3 regions of the Paenibacillus sp. J22FR5 genome follow, and region 2 is predicted to be linked to each of the others. Evidence: riboswitches for the same ligand, from Rfam matches in the RefSeq annotation. Region 2 holds a riboswitch; each other region holds the start of a gene.
What was found. Region 2 has a riboswitch for cyclic di-GMP ahead of AC58P7_RS01600 (hypothetical protein). Riboswitches for the same ligand answer to the same signal wherever they lie in the genome.
Positions count from the first base shown of each region.

Region 1: another riboswitch for cyclic di-GMP. It lies ahead of AC58P7_RS19990 (putative bifunctional diguanylate cyclase/phosphodiesterase); the one in region 2 lies ahead of AC58P7_RS01600 (hypothetical protein).
Region 3: another riboswitch for cyclic di-GMP. It lies ahead of AC58P7_RS20785 (PilZ domain-containing protein); the one in region 2 lies ahead of AC58P7_RS01600 (hypothetical protein).

Region 1 is NZ_JCAUAN010000016.1:91,653-97,108, reverse strand. Features, by position in the region: gene AC58P7_RS19995 (spore germination protein) at 1-1,275, opposite strand, end outside; gene AC58P7_RS19990 (putative bifunctional diguanylate cyclase/phosphodiesterase) at 1,413-3,224, opposite strand; cyclic di-GMP riboswitch class I at 3,295-3,386, opposite strand; gene AC58P7_RS19985 (lysylphosphatidylglycerol synthase transmembrane domain-containing protein) at 3,781-4,749, shown strand; gene AC58P7_RS19980 (alkaline phosphatase family protein) at 4,751-5,456, shown strand, end outside.
Region 2 is NZ_JCAUAN010000001.1:313,968-319,423, forward strand. Features, by position in the region: gene AC58P7_RS01590 (TIGR01777 family oxidoreductase) at 1-352, opposite strand, end outside; gene AC58P7_RS01595 (MDR family MFS transporter) at 554-1,777, shown strand; cyclic di-GMP riboswitch class I at 1,891-1,984, shown strand; gene AC58P7_RS01600 (hypothetical protein) at 2,092-2,397, shown strand; gene AC58P7_RS01605 (exopolyphosphatase) at 2,543-3,457, shown strand; gene gloA2 (SMU1112c/YaeR family gloxylase I-like metalloprotein) at 3,528-3,923, shown strand; gene AC58P7_RS01615 (THUMP domain-containing class I SAM-dependent RNA methyltransferase) at 4,239-5,384, opposite strand.
Region 3 is NZ_JCAUAN010000017.1:125,449-130,904, reverse strand. Features, by position in the region: gene AC58P7_RS20810 (MFS transporter) at 1-952, opposite strand, end outside; tRNA gene AC58P7_RS20805 (tRNA-Arg) at 1,054-1,127, opposite strand; gene AC58P7_RS20800 (DUF1648 domain-containing protein) at 1,288-1,785, shown strand; gene AC58P7_RS20795 (DUF1697 domain-containing protein) at 1,800-2,336, shown strand; gene tadA (tRNA adenosine(34) deaminase TadA) at 2,363-2,800, opposite strand; cyclic di-GMP riboswitch class I at 3,078-3,164, shown strand; gene AC58P7_RS20785 (PilZ domain-containing protein) at 3,277-4,011, shown strand; gene ychF (redox-regulated ATPase YchF) at 4,090-5,190, shown strand; gene prfA (peptide chain release factor 1) at 5,224-5,456, shown strand, end outside.

The DNA.
Region 1 (5,456 bases), on a different contig from region 2:
ATAGGGTTGACCAAAGCTTCTAAGACTGCACCAATAGCTAATTAAGATGAAGCCTAGAACGACGACACCAAGCAACCCAAAGAAAATGGCAGCTATCACAAAGATGTACTTAGCGAAGCGAACCGAGTAGCCGAAGCCGTTATTCGGGATAACGAAATTGGAAATCGCAACAACGGAGGTCACGATAATCATAATGCTGCTGACTAATCCAGCTTGTTGGATCGCTTGACCCAGGATTAGGCCCCCAACCGTTGTTGCCGTCGAGCCAATATAGCGTGGCAGCCTTAGACTTGCCTCGTTCAAGGCTTCAATCATGAATAACATGATGAAGACTTCGATAAAGGACGGATAGGGAACGACGACACGGCTTCCTGCGATCGAAAGTGTCAATTGAACGCGAAGCACTTCAGGATTATAAGAGACAATCGCAATATAAAGAGCAGGTAGTGTAATGGTTAAAAACATGGCTAAATATCTCAGAATCAAGAGACATTTGCTCATCCAATACGATTCATAATCATCGTCCATTGCGTGTAGGAAATCGAATAACCGAACGGGCAGCACGAGCCCGAAGCGACTTCCATCCTGAAGCAGGGTGACTTTTCCCCTTTCAAGCATGGCTGCGATCCGGTCCGGCCTCTCTGTTTGGAGGATGATGGGAAAAAAACGATGCCTCCATCCTGATAGCGACTGCAATAGCTGACCAGAAGCTTGGAGGATTTTTATTTGTATGTTGGAAATCCGCTCGTTTAATAGTCCAAGTACATCTTCATTGACAAGATTCTTGTCATAAAGAACGGAAACTCGTGTGTTCGAAATTTGGCCAATCATATGATTTTCAACGCAAAGGGAAGGCGCGTTATAGCGCACGCGAATGAGGCTTATGTTTAAATCCAGATCTTCGGTAAGGGCTGTTTGAGGCCCCTGTATCGCTACCTCTACCTGAACTTCATCGGGTTTGTCTTGAAATTTCCTTTGGACGTCGTATCGGTATACTTGATCTTCTATTTGTAAGAGGACGGTGCCTTTAAGCAACAAACTGGACCAATGCATAGATTGATCGGCTTTTCCGAAGGCGGGGTTGGTGTGAAGCATGCGATCGAATTCTTCCGGATTGAAGCAATAGGAGTAAGGAACCGTTAAGCCATTCTTGATTAAAGCTAGATCGCAGAGAGAAGGGAAGTAGATGACTTCCATTTGCATATAGCCATTGTCTAGGGTGTCATAGAAAAGGTCAGCTGGATTGTTCAACTCAGCACGGATTTGTTCGATCATGCCAATCCCCCCAATTCCCTTACATTACCATGTGGCTTAGCGTGCCCTGAATGGGGAAAAAGCATACAACCCATTGTTGTATGCCTGAAAGGACGATTGGATGATCGGAAAGCCAATGGGAATCTATCCGGGAATCACTAACTGCCGGCAGCACGCAATCGGATCACATAATTACGTTCAAACTGATCGGCAGATAAAGGGGCAGCCAATAAGTAACCCTGTACCTGATCACATCCATGGCTTTTAAGAAAATCAAATTGTGCTCTCGTTTCTACTCCCTCTGCAATAATGTCTAGCTGCAAACTGCGTGCCACAGCAATAATAGCAATTAGGAAGGAATTATTCGATGGCGAGTTAGACAGGCTTTGGACGAAGGTTTTATCGATTTTCAGTGTACGAATGGGGAATTTATGCAAATAATTGATGGACGAGTATCCTGTCCCGAAATCATCAATCGCGATTCGGAATCCCTGATGATGCAAAGCATGCAGCTTCTCAATCATGCAGAACCGATTCATTTCCATGCTCTCTGTAATTTCGAGTTCCACGTACTGCGGCTCAAGGTCATTTTCATGTAAAATGTCAATCAACGACTGGACAAATGTTTCTTGATGAAATTGAACAGGGGATACATTAACAGAAATAGTCACGCCTTGCAGCCCCGTATCATGCCATTTTTTCATCTGTTTGGTGGCCGTTCGCATTACCCATTCGCCGATGGCTTCGATTTGATGGGATTCTTCGGCTATGGGGATAAACACCTCAGGCGGTATGTTTCCTAACTGTTTACTCTCCCAGCGGAGTAACGCTTCGATCCCTCTAAGATCACCCGTTTGGATATCAAATATGGGCTGATACACAAGGGAGAGTTCATTATTTTCTATCGATTCTCGCAAATATTGTTCAAATACAATGCGTTGGGCATATTTCGTTTTCATATCTTGATTGAACAAATAGTAATTGTTTCGCCCTTGCTCCTTGGCTGCATACATGGCTTGATCTGCATGTTTGAGTAAAAGCGCTGGCAACTCTCCATCATAGGGATATATCGAAATGCCAATATTCGTAGACACATAAATATCTTTTCCATCAATACGCAAAGGTTTTTCCAACAACGTGATGATGTTCTTAGCCTGTTTCGTAATCGTATCTCCATTCCCAAGAGGCATCAGGATGACAAATTCATCCCCGCTCAGTCGGAAAGCCGAGCTATTATCAGGCAAATGACTCGAAATGATAGCGGAAAATTGCTGCAAAATCTGATCGCCAACCTGATGACCGAAGGAATCATTGATCCATTTGAAACGATAAATATCCAGAAACATAACGCCTACGGTCTCATGATGTTGCTGTGCGCGATGTAAAGCACGTTGGAAAAGTTCATTGAATTGATTGCGATTAGGCAATCCGGTCAAATGATCGAAGTAAGCTAACTGATGTATGAGTTCTTCCGATTTCCTTTTCTCGGTTAAGTCCCTCAGATAGGCGGTATAAATCGTTTTCCCCCTATAAACCATATCCGTTATGATAAGTTCTGCCGGAAATTTGCTTCTGTTCGAGCGGTAGGCCATGATTTCCATACGTCTGCCAATAATGGAATCAGCCTGCTGGCTTAACAGGTGATATAGGTTAGCAGCATCTCGTCCATCTTGATCGAAAGGAAAGAGGAGATTGAATAGCGTAAGCTTAAGCGCTTCTTTGCGCGTATATCCGAATATGGATTCTGCCGCAGGATTGAATTCTATGATCCAGCCCTGAGATTTAAACATGAAGATGCAATCAATCGTTGATTCTAAAATAGAAGCTTTGAGAGAAATCTGCTCAGCCAATCGTCGCTCCGCAGAGAGAGAGTTGATAAAACGGATTGCGAAAATGATGGCAAGCAGCATAATGATGAACGAAAACAGGCCGAGAGCGAAATGGTAACGATCCATTAGCGAATGTTGCATGAATGCCTCCCTATGTTCTCCTACAATAGAAAAAAGGATCATCCCGAATAAAAGGATCATCCCTTTGATACTCGGCAACCTGTCAACCGTAGCATTCCATTTGGAATGCGTTAGGCCATGGCTTTGCGTCTCATCGTTTCCGATGATTTGCCCTTTTCGATTTGGTCTTCAACTGTACCTCTGTACCCATTTAATCCGCTACTATTTAACCATTATAGAGTAGTGAAAAATTACCTGTATATAGCGATAAATATGGTCTTTTGTCGAATTCAATAAAGAAAGATTAAGTCCAACCATTTTTTTACTTTATAGGTAAAAACAATTCATGAATTAGAACCTCCATGGACGTTGGATTTTTTATTTCGAATCGCAAGCATCTTTCTGCGTCCAGTTCCAACCCAAACAGCAGCTTCATCCATCCTAAAGCATGACGACTGAGTACCACTCCACTACTCCTGTAAATCTAAGATTGACGTAACGGTATAAACCCCCTATACTGACCATGATTCTCATTCTCAAAATAAGCTTGATTTAACCCAAAGAGGGCACAACAGATATGTTAAAAAAGAAACAAATTGTTCGTTTGATAGCGATCCTTCTGGTCGTTTGTTCGATTGTTTTAACATGGCAATGGTTTGATTCGAAGGAATGGCTCCGCGATGTAGGGCTGCTTTTCCATCAACCGAAGTGGCTGATTTTCATGATTATCGTCTACCTGACTTCCTTTCTTCTCAAAACGGCAGGCTGGCGAATCTATGCGGGACAAGATGTGAAATTCGCGGTCTATTTTCATGCCATTAGCTACAGCTTGCTCGTGAACCATGTGTTGCCGGTCAAGGTGGGAGATGGTGTTCGTACTGGCTTATTCATGAAGTATGGCGGGAAGTCATGGGAGGACGCACTTCATTCCGTAGCGGTTATGCGTCTGCTCGATATGCTGGTGCTTGCAGGTATTGGGGGCATCGGCATTGTCCGCATGGGTTTGCCATCTTCATGGATTTGGGTGACTCTGCTGGCTTGCGGCATCGTGTTTCTCGCGACCGCTCATTATTTGCCTGTGATTCGAAGAATCCCATTTGTCGTCAAACACTCATCCTATTTCCAGCTGAAAATGCTTTCGGGCAAAGGGCTCGTCATCCTGGGCTTCATTACGCTAAGTTGGGTGTTGGAAGCGGGTGTTATCTTGGCTGTTGTCCAAATAATTGGATTGCAACAGGGGAGTATTTCACTCGTATGGGCCAATAGTATGACGATTGCAGGACAAATCTTTCATATTACACCTGGGGGCATCGGCACCTATGAAAGTACCATGAGCGGTTCGCTCGTCTTACTGGGTGTAGATGGGAAAGATGCGTATAGGGCGGCGCTGTTGTCGCATACGTTCAAATTTCTTTTTGCCTATTCGTTAGGCGGCTACTCCCTACTGCGGATGCCTTTACATTGGCGAGAAATGAAAACCTGGATTAGCCGAGTTACGGGTCAAACCAAGTCACCATCACATAGCAAAGTGCGGAAGGAAGATTAATATGAAAAAAGCTTCATCCTTTGAAATCGTTGCAGCTCGCTGCTGGAACCTGTTGAACGAGGGAAAACCATTTACACCCATCTTCGTTGTCGGTGTGTTTTTACTTTACCATATCGGCGTATGGTCCGATCCTAGCTTTTGGATGGCGGCTGGTTTAGGCCTGCTCGTTACGCTTCCTCTATTTATGCTGTATTATTACTTCGATTTCCCGCTGTTTTTACGCAATTATTTATGGATGCCGCTTATTGCTGCACTTCTGATATGGGAACGGAACGATTTCTCTCTCTATTTGCTGGCAATAGGGTTATTTTTCTTTTTTACGATTTATTTCTGGGGCACGTTTTACTATCATTTGCGAATTGGTACGACATGGTGGAATTTCACACGATTCTGGAAGCTTGTCTTGAAGAACAGTGACTCGACCAGCGGCAACGCGCAGGAGCAGATGCCCAAGTTTTTGCTGCTGCTGTTCGTATGGACTCATTATTACCGTCAGTTTGAGGCAGGTGTTTCTGCTGATGTGGGCACGGGGCTGCTTTTTGCAGGAAGCTTGATGATTTACGCTTTCATTCTTCACCGCTACTTATTCGACTGGAAGCCGGTTGAAATTCCTACCTATACACGTGATTCAAGCGCTGTACAAGCCGGCGGAGAGGCTTTGAACCACAAGGTCATCGTCATCGTTGTAGATGGCATGCGCAAAGAGC
Region 2 (5,456 bases):
TGCCGTAAAATGACATGCCAGAAGCATTCACGACAACCTTAGGCTTCGGGGCCATGTTCGCGACAAGCTTGGCTACACGCTCAGCTGCTTGCAATCGGGATTGCACAATCCGAGTCTTGGCCGTGGCTGTCCAGCGCTGACTGATCGATTCACCAGCCAAATTCACAATGGCATCAAGACCTTGAAGCTGATCTGGGTTGCTTTGCAGTTCGTCCCAAGTCACCGTTACAACACCAGGTATCTGCTTGGATGATGAGCGAGATATATTAATAAGTTCATGACCTTGTCCCAACCAGAATGAGATTAACCGTTTGCCAATAAACCCGCTGCCGCCTGTAATCGCTATTTTCATATCAAGCACCTCCATATCTTCTATGGCCATTATAATTGACTTTACCCATTAAATACCAACGGAGCTCATACAGTTGTCTAAAGGGAAAGATATCAGTTTGAAATTACGACACGTTCCTCTCATTTTCGTGTATAATTGGAATTCGGTGTCTATTAATTAACCGTAGGGTAATTCTTTTGTCAGTGAGAGGAGTCATCGTCTATGAATCGAATTCGCAGTTTTCTTCATTCCTATCATCCTATTGTACATACGCTAATTTTGGGCACGGTTATGGCTCGAGCTGCCTCTTCCATGAGTTTGCCGTTCCTTGCTATTTATTTGGCTAAGCATTCGGATATGAGCCCAGGGCTCATTGGAATTGTAATTGGCATGGGTGCTTTAGCTGGAACTTTCGGTGGTTTTGTCGGTGGCACTTTGTCGGACCGCTTTGGTCGACGTGTAATTATGCTCGCGGCACTCTTCGGGTGGGGATTCGTTTTCCTTGGTTTCGGGGTTGTCAAATTACCGGTCTTGTTTATGCTGCTCAATATGCTGAATGGACTTTGTCGCTCTTTCTATGAGCCTGTGTCGCAAGCCTTAATGGCAGATTTAACGGAGCCAGCCAAAAGATTACAGGTGTTTTCGCTCCGATACATGGCGATTAACGTGGGTGTGGCGGTAGGTCCATTATTGGGAGCATTCTTTGCGACAATGAACGGAGCTTTGCCTTTCCTGCTTACAGGTATCATCTATTTAATTTATGGTGTCACGTTATACGCACTTCTCATTAAGTTCGGCATTAAAAAAATTGAAGGCGAGAAGAAGGCTCTCGTTACGTTCCGTTCGGCACTAGGCGTCATTCGTAAGGATGTGACCTTCCGTTTGTATATTATCGGGGGCATTATCGGTGCAATTGGATATTCGCAGGTTATGGTGACTTTATCGCAGTACCTTCAAAGGGATTTTGCCAATGGGGTCAAAATGTTTGCGATTCTCATGAGCGCCAATGCGATTGTCGTCATTGCCATGCAGATCCCGTTGGGGAAATGGGCGGAGAAGTACTCACCATTAACAGCTATTGTCGTTGGCAACCTGATGTTTGCACTAGGTGATATAGGCTTTGCCTTCTCGCACTCGCTCACATGGCTCATTATTTCGATGGGGATCTTCACATTCGGTGAAATTCTGAATTATCCTGCCGCGAACATGTTGATTGATAAGCTTGCACCTGAACAAATGCGTGGCACGTACTATGGCGCTCAAACACTAACGAACATTGGTCACTTTATGGGACCGTGGATTGGTGGCTTTTTGTTAGTATCGTATGGCGGGACTACACTCTTCCTCTTGATTGCTTTTTTATCATTGGTAGGCTCCATTTTCTATTGGAGAGGCACAAAACGTCAAAATTCGGTAAAAATAACGTCGAAAATGCAAACTTTTTGATGAATTTCGCAAAAATAGTTCCTGGGAACTATTCGATTTCAAATCATCTTCCCTTATCCTTGAGAATATAGCTATAATAGATTAATAGTCATCTATCATGTATCAAGAACGTTATCTCGAAAAGGCAAAGCTGGCGAAAGCCAGTGACGCAAAGCTACAGGGGCCTTACTTCTCCTGAAAAGGATAAGCAGCCAGCCAGCCGCCGAACGATTGGGAATTCACATTAGAACCCCTCGTGTCGGTTCACAACGGTGGGGTTTTTCTATGTCATAACAAAGTAATTTGAACAAATTGTACTAAGGAGGCCCTAGGGTATGAAATCGGAAAATCAATTGCATGAGGAACAAAAAGCGACATCATTATGCGGCAACCATGTTGCACGTTTGGTGCCATCCACGGATGGCCCTAAACTCATGATCAATCGGGAAGAATACGCATTAAATGAAGCCTGTTGGGATGTCGAAATGTTTCACGGAAGAAACAATAGCATTCTCATCTTCTACTGGAAGGGCGAAGTGAAACTTTCGGTGAAAATGCCCCCAATGGCTCAAATCGAAGGCTTTTTAACTAGACTATTTCAATGTTTATCATCCAAATTAAGAGCGGTTCAGCCTATCTAGGCGAATTGCTCTTTTTTTTGCGTTCGTATAGCGTTGAATGGCTGTTATTAGTGATTTTCTCATTGTCACCTATCGACACTAGCTGATATAATATGACCATTACAATGAGTAGTTCTTAGGGACTATATTGAGGGAGATGCATGGCATGAGATTGATCACACGTTCCGATTTTGATGGTTTAGTATGCGCGATGCTCTTCAAACAATTAAACATGGTGGATGAAATGAAATTTGTCCATCCCAAAGATATGCAGGACGGGCTGATTGAAGTAACCGAAAATGATATTTTGGCCAATGTGCCCTATGTCGCAGGCTGCGGGTTATGGTTCGATCATCACTCCAGTGAACTCACACGGATGGGGGAATCTATTAAATTTAAGGGAGAAACTCGACTTGCTCCAAGCGCTGCACGCGTAGTCTACGATTACTATGGAGGGAAAGAAACCTTCGGTGACATCGACGATATCATGCAAGGCGTGGACAAAGCGGATTCCGCGCAGTTTAGCAAGGAAGATATTTTGAACCCGAGTGGATGGGATTTGCTCTCTTTTATCATGGATGCTCGTACAGGTTTAGGACGCTATCGGGATTACCGAATCAGCAACTATCAGCTCATGGAAGATCTAGTTGAACATTGTGCAACGAAGTCCGTTAGTGAAATTATGGAACTGCCGGATGTGAAAGAGCGTGTAGCTCGCTATTTTGAATTGGATGCTCTTTACCGGGATATGCTGCAAACGTACACGCGGGTAGAGGGGAATGTTATTATTACGGATCTTCGCGATGTGGAGACTATTTACCCAGGCAATCGTTTTATGGTCTATGCGCTCTATCCGGAGCAAAACACGTCAATTTGGATCGTAGATGGCCGAAATAAACAAAACTGCGTATTCGCTTGTGGTCACAGCATTGTGAATCGTACAGCACGAACGAACATTGGTGATTTGATGCTCCAAAATGGTGGAGGCGGGCACCATGCAGCAGGCACTTGCCAAGTGGAATATGCCCATGCTGACGAGGTTCTGCACAAAATTGTTGAAACGATGCAAGCAGCAGGGTAAAATAAGAGAACAAGCCGCAGGATGGGAGCAGCCCAGCATGCGGTTTTTCTTTGTAAGGAGGTATATGCAAATGGAACTTAAGCAGATTCATCACGTTGCGATTATATGTTCGAATTACGAGCGTTCTAAGCATTTTTATGTTGATTTACTTGGACTCACGGTCATTCAGGAAACGTATCGCGCCGAAAGGAACTCGTATAAATTAGATTTACGTATTGGGCAAACGGAGCAAGAGATAGAATTGTTCTCGTTCCCAGATCCGCCAGCACGTGTTAATCAACCAGAGGCGCGGGGGCTTCGGCATTTGGCCTTTGTTGTTACTGATATGGATCAAAGTGTAGGAGAGTTAGAAAGTAAGGGTATCGCGGTTGAGCCGGTACGGATGGATCCCATCACGGGGAATCGTTACACGTTTTTCGCCGATCCCGATGGGTTGCCGTTGGAACTGGTGGAGTATGTCGGATAATGGCCGTTCAAAACGGACAGAGGAGGAACCCAAGTTAGCGTTGGCAAGAGGGTGTCTTTGGAGCTTGTTGCTCTCGATTCCCTTATGGGTGGTGTTGATTTATCTCATTTGGATAAAATAAATCCCTCAAAGGGCTCGATCGGACTGCTGACAATCGGCAGCGAGATCTGAGACACTTTTGAGGGATTTTGTTTGACCACATAAGAATTTATAAGTTTCCGGTACTCGGAAACTTATAAATTCTTATTGGCGATAAAAACAACATCTAAAACGCGGTCGCTCATCCTCGAAGGACTTCGATAGAAGTTTTTCTCGCTAGGTACGCTTACGCGGAGGCAATGGACCTAGATATTGGAAGAGATTACACTCGATCCGTCCGTTAAATAACTTACGCTTCTTATCGGCGCGGCGGTTCATATAATGCTCGAGTTGTGTGCTCGGGCTTAGGATAAACAGACTCCACGAAGGCATCGGTCTAGTTAAAGCGCCGAGCTCGCGAAGCGCCAGCTCGACATCTGGTGCTTCACCAAGACGCTCGCCGTAAGGCGGGTTGGTGATTAAGCAGCCATAGTCGCCGCGCGGGCGCGCTTTGGCGATGGGTTCAACCTTCAGCTGGAACTGCTTCGTCAATCCAGCTGCCTTGGCGGCCGCCTCTGCCACTTCGATGGCAGCAGGATCGATATCGCTGCCGACGATGTGCAGCGGCACGTTATCTTTCACCGCGTCGAAGGCTTCGTCGCGGGCCTTGTCCCACAGCTTGCGGGGAACGTTCCCCCAAGCTTCACTTGGGAAGCTGCGCCGCAGGCCTGGCGCGATGTTCCAGCCGATCATCGCAGCTTCGATCGGGATGGTCCCCGACCCGCAGAACGGGTCGTAGAGCGGCCGCTCTACGCTCCAGCGGCTCAGTAGAATCATCGCCGCCGCCATGGTTTCCTTCAGCGGCGCTTCGGTCACGAGCTTGCGGTAGCCGCGCTTGTGCAGGCTGGCGCCGGTTGTGTCGATCGTCAGCGTTGCGATATCGTTCAGAAGCGCGACTTCAATCACGTAGCGTGCCCCGTTCTCGGGGAACCACTCAGTACCGTAGCGGAGCTTCATTTTCTCAACAACAGCTTTCTTGGCGATCCCTTGGCAAGCGGGAACGCTGGACAACTGAGACTTATGGGAACGGCCCTCAACAGGGAATTCAGCATCGTTCGGAATCCAGTCTGGCCAAGCGAGGGCTTTGGTGCCTTCGAACAACTCATCGAAGGTTGTTGCTTTGAATTGCCCCATAAGTACGAGGATACGATCTGCCGTACGCAGCCAAAGATTGGTGCGACAGATGGCCAATTCGTCACCAAAGAATCGGACACGTCCATTCTCGACGGTCATTTCCTCATAGCCGAGATCACGAATTTCACGGGCAACGATAGCCTCAAGACCCATTGGGCATGTGGCGATTAGTTCAATTTTTTGTGGCATAGGTATAGTCCTTCCATCCGGGTTGTACAACGCTCAGAAAACTCATACAATTAACAAGTATAGGACAAATAG
Region 3 (5,456 bases), on a different contig from region 2:
TCAACAGAGTGAACGAAAGTCCCCGACCAAAGCCAGCTAACGCCTGTGTGATCATGAGCAGCCAGAGGTGATGCGTAAACGGAATTGTAAAGGTGAATAGGCCCATGAGCAGAAAGCCACCTACAACCATGCGTTTCTCTCCGTACCGGACCGACCATCGTCGCCCGCCGAACAAAGAGGCGAGTGCAACAGGCACGTTAGCGAATAATGAGAGCAACGAGAGTGAGAATTTGTCCGCCCCAAGTTGGGTGGCATACACAGGCGTGAATCCGAAAACCGTTGCGAAGATGAGCACCTGCGATAGAATGGCGAGCAGGGATACGAATAACAGTGTGCGATCGGTCGCCACATTTCCTATACCGCGCAGGGTGATTTTTGGCGCGTCTTTTTCTACCTTTTCGATAAGGAAAAAGGATCCGACCATGCCCAGTAGGCCTAGCACTGCACCCAGGATGAAAACCGATTCCCACCCGAGCCTGTCTGCTGCCCATCCTGCACTAAGTATGCCTAACACCTGACCTAGTGAGTTAAAAAAGGAGATCGTTCCGATTGCCTTGGTAGACTCTTCATGCTTGTAATAGCTCGTGAATAGCACCGTAAAATCAACCCAAGTCGCTGCGGCTGCCCCTGCAAGTGCCCGGAAGATCAAGATCCAAGTGAAATCGTGTGTGAACCACAATCCGAGGCCCGTAATGGCCGTGAAGAGAAGGCCGAAGGTGATGAACAGTCTTCTTTTATGAAATCGATCCGACATAATGCCTACGGGGATACGCAGCAGCATCTGCGAGATACCGTACATGCCGACAATCCAACCTGCTAATTGGTGGCTTCCTCCGAGGAACTCCACGTAAGGCGCCATGATCGGAACGCTTGTGTACATCGACATCCAGAAAAGCATGGTGACCGCGCAAAAGAGCGGGATGCGATAGGATGAAATAGAGCGAGTTGTCATCGGAGTGAGGACTCCTTTCGATTATGAATCCATAACAAAGAAAGGGATTGCCAACTTGAGTTGAAATCCCTTTTTACGTGTGTATGTCAGCTGTAATTATACGCGCCCGATACGATTCGAACGTACGACCTACAGTTTAGGAAACTGTTGCTCTATCCTGCTGAGCTACGGGCGCATAGTATCGTCATTCTAACACGAGATGTTTTAGAGGTGCAACCATTTTAGACAATGACCAAGAAGAAGGTTTCCTTCAAGCAAGGAATGTAGATAGTGAATAAAGAATAGTATAACCATTCACCACAAGCCATTTTAAACCGATAGAAAGAAGGTGTGACATGGAGCAACGTCCTGTGATTCAACTTTCCAAATCCAAAACAGAATCAGTTCTCGATGCAATCTCTCTCTTGATGATCGTTAGTATGATTGCTTATGTTGCTTACGAATGGCACGATATGCCAGAGCGAATTCCGATGCATTTTAACGGTAAGGGTGACATCGATGGTTGGGGTAACAAAATGAGTCTGATTATATCACCACTCCTTAGTGTTATTATCTATTCGGGCTTAACACTCCTCAGCAAAGTGCCCCATGTATTTAATTATCCGTCCAAGATTACGCTTGAAAATGCGCATAGACAATACCAGAATGGCCGTTTATTTATCAACAGTCTGAAGACGGTAATTATCATTCTGTTTGCATTTATCGAATGGACCAGTATCCGAATTGCGAAAGATAGCACTGTTGATTTGAACGTATGGATCTTAGGCTTCATCCTGCTGGTTATGATAAGCACGATTATTTTCTTCGTCGTTCGTTCGTTTAAATTAAAGTAAGGGAGGATACCGAAATGACGGTTTATGTTGGTTTTCTGCGTGGGATTAATGTAGGAGGTAAGAACAAGATCAAGATGGCCGATTTGAAAAAGACGTTGGAGGCCGCAGGACTTGCACATGTTCAGACATATTTGCAAAGCGGTAATGTGCTGTTCGCTTCAGAGGAGGCAGGGGAGACGCTAAGACAGCTCATCGAAAAAGCAATCAGCGAAGCTGTTGGCGTGGCGCCAACGGTTATTTTACGTACAGCCGAGGAACTCGCACAAATCGTTAACGAGTGCCCCTATGACGTGGATGCTTTGTCTGAAGGGGAGAGCATTCAAATCTCCGTGCTAACGGAAGAAGCCCCGCAGGAATTCAGCGACATCTTAGCCAAAGGCCAAAACGAAGTGGATGAATTTCAGATACGGGACCGCACCATTTATTTTCTGTTCCGGCAAAGTGTGTTGGATTCTAAGTTAGCTAGCAACATTCAGAAACTCGGGGATCAAACGACAACCCGTAATTGGAATACGATGAGTAAGCTCGTAGAGCTAGCAGGGGCATTATAGCCGGAAAGCCGCTCTAAACTCTAGACCTAAGCTTTTCCCCGTAACTTCCGGAAAAACTGCGTTAACATCGTGGAACACTCCTCTTGCAAAACGCCGCTAACCACATCGACACGGTGATTGAACCGGTCCTCCTGCAGTAAGTTCATCAACGTTCCCGCACAGCCTGCTTTCGGATCCACGGTACCGTAAATCACCTGCGGAATGCGGGCTTGCACGATTGCACCAGCACACATCGGACAAGGCTCCAACGTCACGTAGAGTTGGCAGTCCAAAAGGCGCCAAGCCTGCAAATGCTCACTCGCTTGTTTAATCGCAATCATCTCCGCATGCGCGAGAGGATCCAGGGTTGTTTCACGTAAATTATAGCCGCGGCCTATGATTTGACCTTGATGGACGACGATCGCACCGATCGGTACTTCACGGATGGCTTCGGCTTTAAGAGCCTCTCCAATCGCTTCTCTCATCCAGGGAATATGTTCATCCACAGAGGGGACACCTCGCAATAATAGTTTATCCACATGTGCATAAAAATCCGAACAAATATTCGTTGTTAACAAGCTGTGGATAACAATGTGGATAACTTATAAACCTGTGGATATTCATTCCACTACACATTCATACAATAAAAATAGGGCTCATGCAAGGATTTTAGTTGAAAGAAGTACCTGGGCTACGTATAATGGTTATAACAGTGGGTCTTTTAGACCATATACGATGAACGAATATAAATTTCATAGCAGGGTTAGACAAAGGCAAACTTGCTGAAAAGCAAGGACGCAAAGCTGAGGGTCTACGGTTCTAATGAACTATGGCAGCCTGGTTACCGACAATCGATGCTTTTATTGATTAAGGTGATAGGCTGCTCCTGAATGGGGGGCAGTCTATTTTGTGCAGAAATGCGCTGGGGAATCCATCATTACTGGGAGAGGTGCAGGTGAGCATGGCAATGAAGCAAGATGCTTTGAAGCGGTATGGGAGTAAAGAAGGATACGATGCGGAAGTATTGATCGATTGCCGAGCAGTTCTAGCCAAGGATGATTTCGTGTCAACAGGTATTCTTACCTATGCGCAAGGAGACATTATGGAGATCGAGCTGCCGGAATATGATGTTTTTCAGCTTGGAGATAAAGCGAAAATGACGTTATACACCAAATCGGGTCTATTCGTTTTTCATACGACCGTCGTAGCCAGAGAGCCTGGTTCCCTCATTGTGATCAATCCGCCTGAGAATCGGAAGAAGTTTTCGGAGAAACGGGAGTTTCCACGGGTGAACGTGAAGAACTTAGGTCAGATTTCAGGGTTTCAGAATAAAACACAAAAAGCGCAGCATCAACTTGAAAATCCCATCGAAATTTCCATCAAGAATATTTCAATAAACGGACTTGGTTTTAGCATCAATGATAATTCCATGATAGATGCCATTCTTCATAAAAAGTGTCTACTTCAAGTCCAGCTGGATCTAGGCTTCGAGATGCCGTGTATGTTGGAAATTATAAGGAAAGAAAAGCTGGAGGACAGCTACTATTATGGCGCCAGCTTCGAAAGCGTTCCTGCGGAACAAAGCAATGCGCTGCGCGGTTTTATTTTGCGTAATCAGATCGAAACGTACTTCGTGCAGAAGCGGGATGATGAGTTCAAAATAGCAATGGAAAAAAAGTCTGCGGCGAATCGATAGCTTGCAGGCTTTTTTTTGCCCTCCAAGTACTATATAATAAGAAGGATGATTTTCGAAAATTAAGGAGTTGTAACGACAATGGCTTTGAAAGCAGGTATCGTCGGTCTACCGAACGTAGGAAAATCGACATTGTTTAATGCAATTACACAGGCGGGGGCAGAATCTGCGAATTATCCGTTCTGTACGATCGATCCGAATGTTGGGGTAGTAGAAGTACCAGACGAGAGATTGCAGAAGCTGGTAGAAATCGTTGTGCCTAAGAGCATCGTGCCGACGGCCTTCGAATTCGTTGACATTGCGGGTTTGGTTAAGGGTGCGAGCAAAGGCGAGGGCCTTGGAAATAAATTTCTTGCACACATCCGTGAAGTCGATGCGATTGTGCATGTTGTACGTTGTTTTGAGGATGATAATATTACTCACGTTTCTGGGAAAGTCGATCCGATTGGTGACATCGAGACGATTAATCTTGAATTGATTTTGGCAGACATTGAGTCGGTTGATAAAAAGATCGAGCGTTCACGCAAAAACCTCAAAGGCGGCGACAAGAAAGTGGTAGCTGAGGTTGAGTGTTTGGAACGAATCAAAGAAGCCTTATATAATGATATGCCAGCACGCAGCTTGGATTTGACAGAAGATGAGCGTCTTCTAGTTCGCGATCTTCATTTGCTAACGATGAAGCCAGTGCTCTACGCGGCAAACGTGAGTGAAGATGAAGTTGCAACTGCGGACGACAATGCATACGTTAAAATTGTGAAGGAATTCGCTGAAAAAGAAAACAACGAAGTCGTTTCCATTAGCGCAAAGGTTGAATCCGAAATTGCTGAGCTGGAAGACGAAGAAAAAGCCATGTTCCTGGAAGAGTTGGGACTTCAAGAGTCCGGCTTGAATAGATTGATCAAAGCAGCGTATAGAAAACTTGGCTTGTACACGTATTTCACAGCTGGTGTTCAAGAAGTTAGAGCATGGACGATCCGCAAAGGAACGAAGGCTCCACAAGCGGCTGGCGTGATTCATACGGATTTCGAACGTGGATTTATTCGTGCAGAAGTGGTTTCTTATGCAGATTTGACGGCTGCCGGATCGATGGCTGGTGCCAAAGAAAAAGGCCAAGTACGTCTCGAAGGTAAAGAGTACGTAGTTAATGACGGCGACGTAATGCATTTCCGTTTCAATGTTTAATTGTTGATAAAAATAAGAAAGGAGTGATCCCCTATGTTGGATCGACTTCAGTCCATTGTGGACCGCTATGAAAAACTAAGCGAGTTATTGTGTGACCCGGATGTAACGAGTGATACGAAGAAACTAAGAGAGTATTCCAAAGAGCAATCCGATCTTCAGGAAGCTTACGATGCTTATAATGAATATAAGAGTGTGAGCGAGCAGCTTGCTGATGCGAAAGTGATGCAGAACGAGAAGCTGGATGATGAGATGCGTGAAATGGTCAA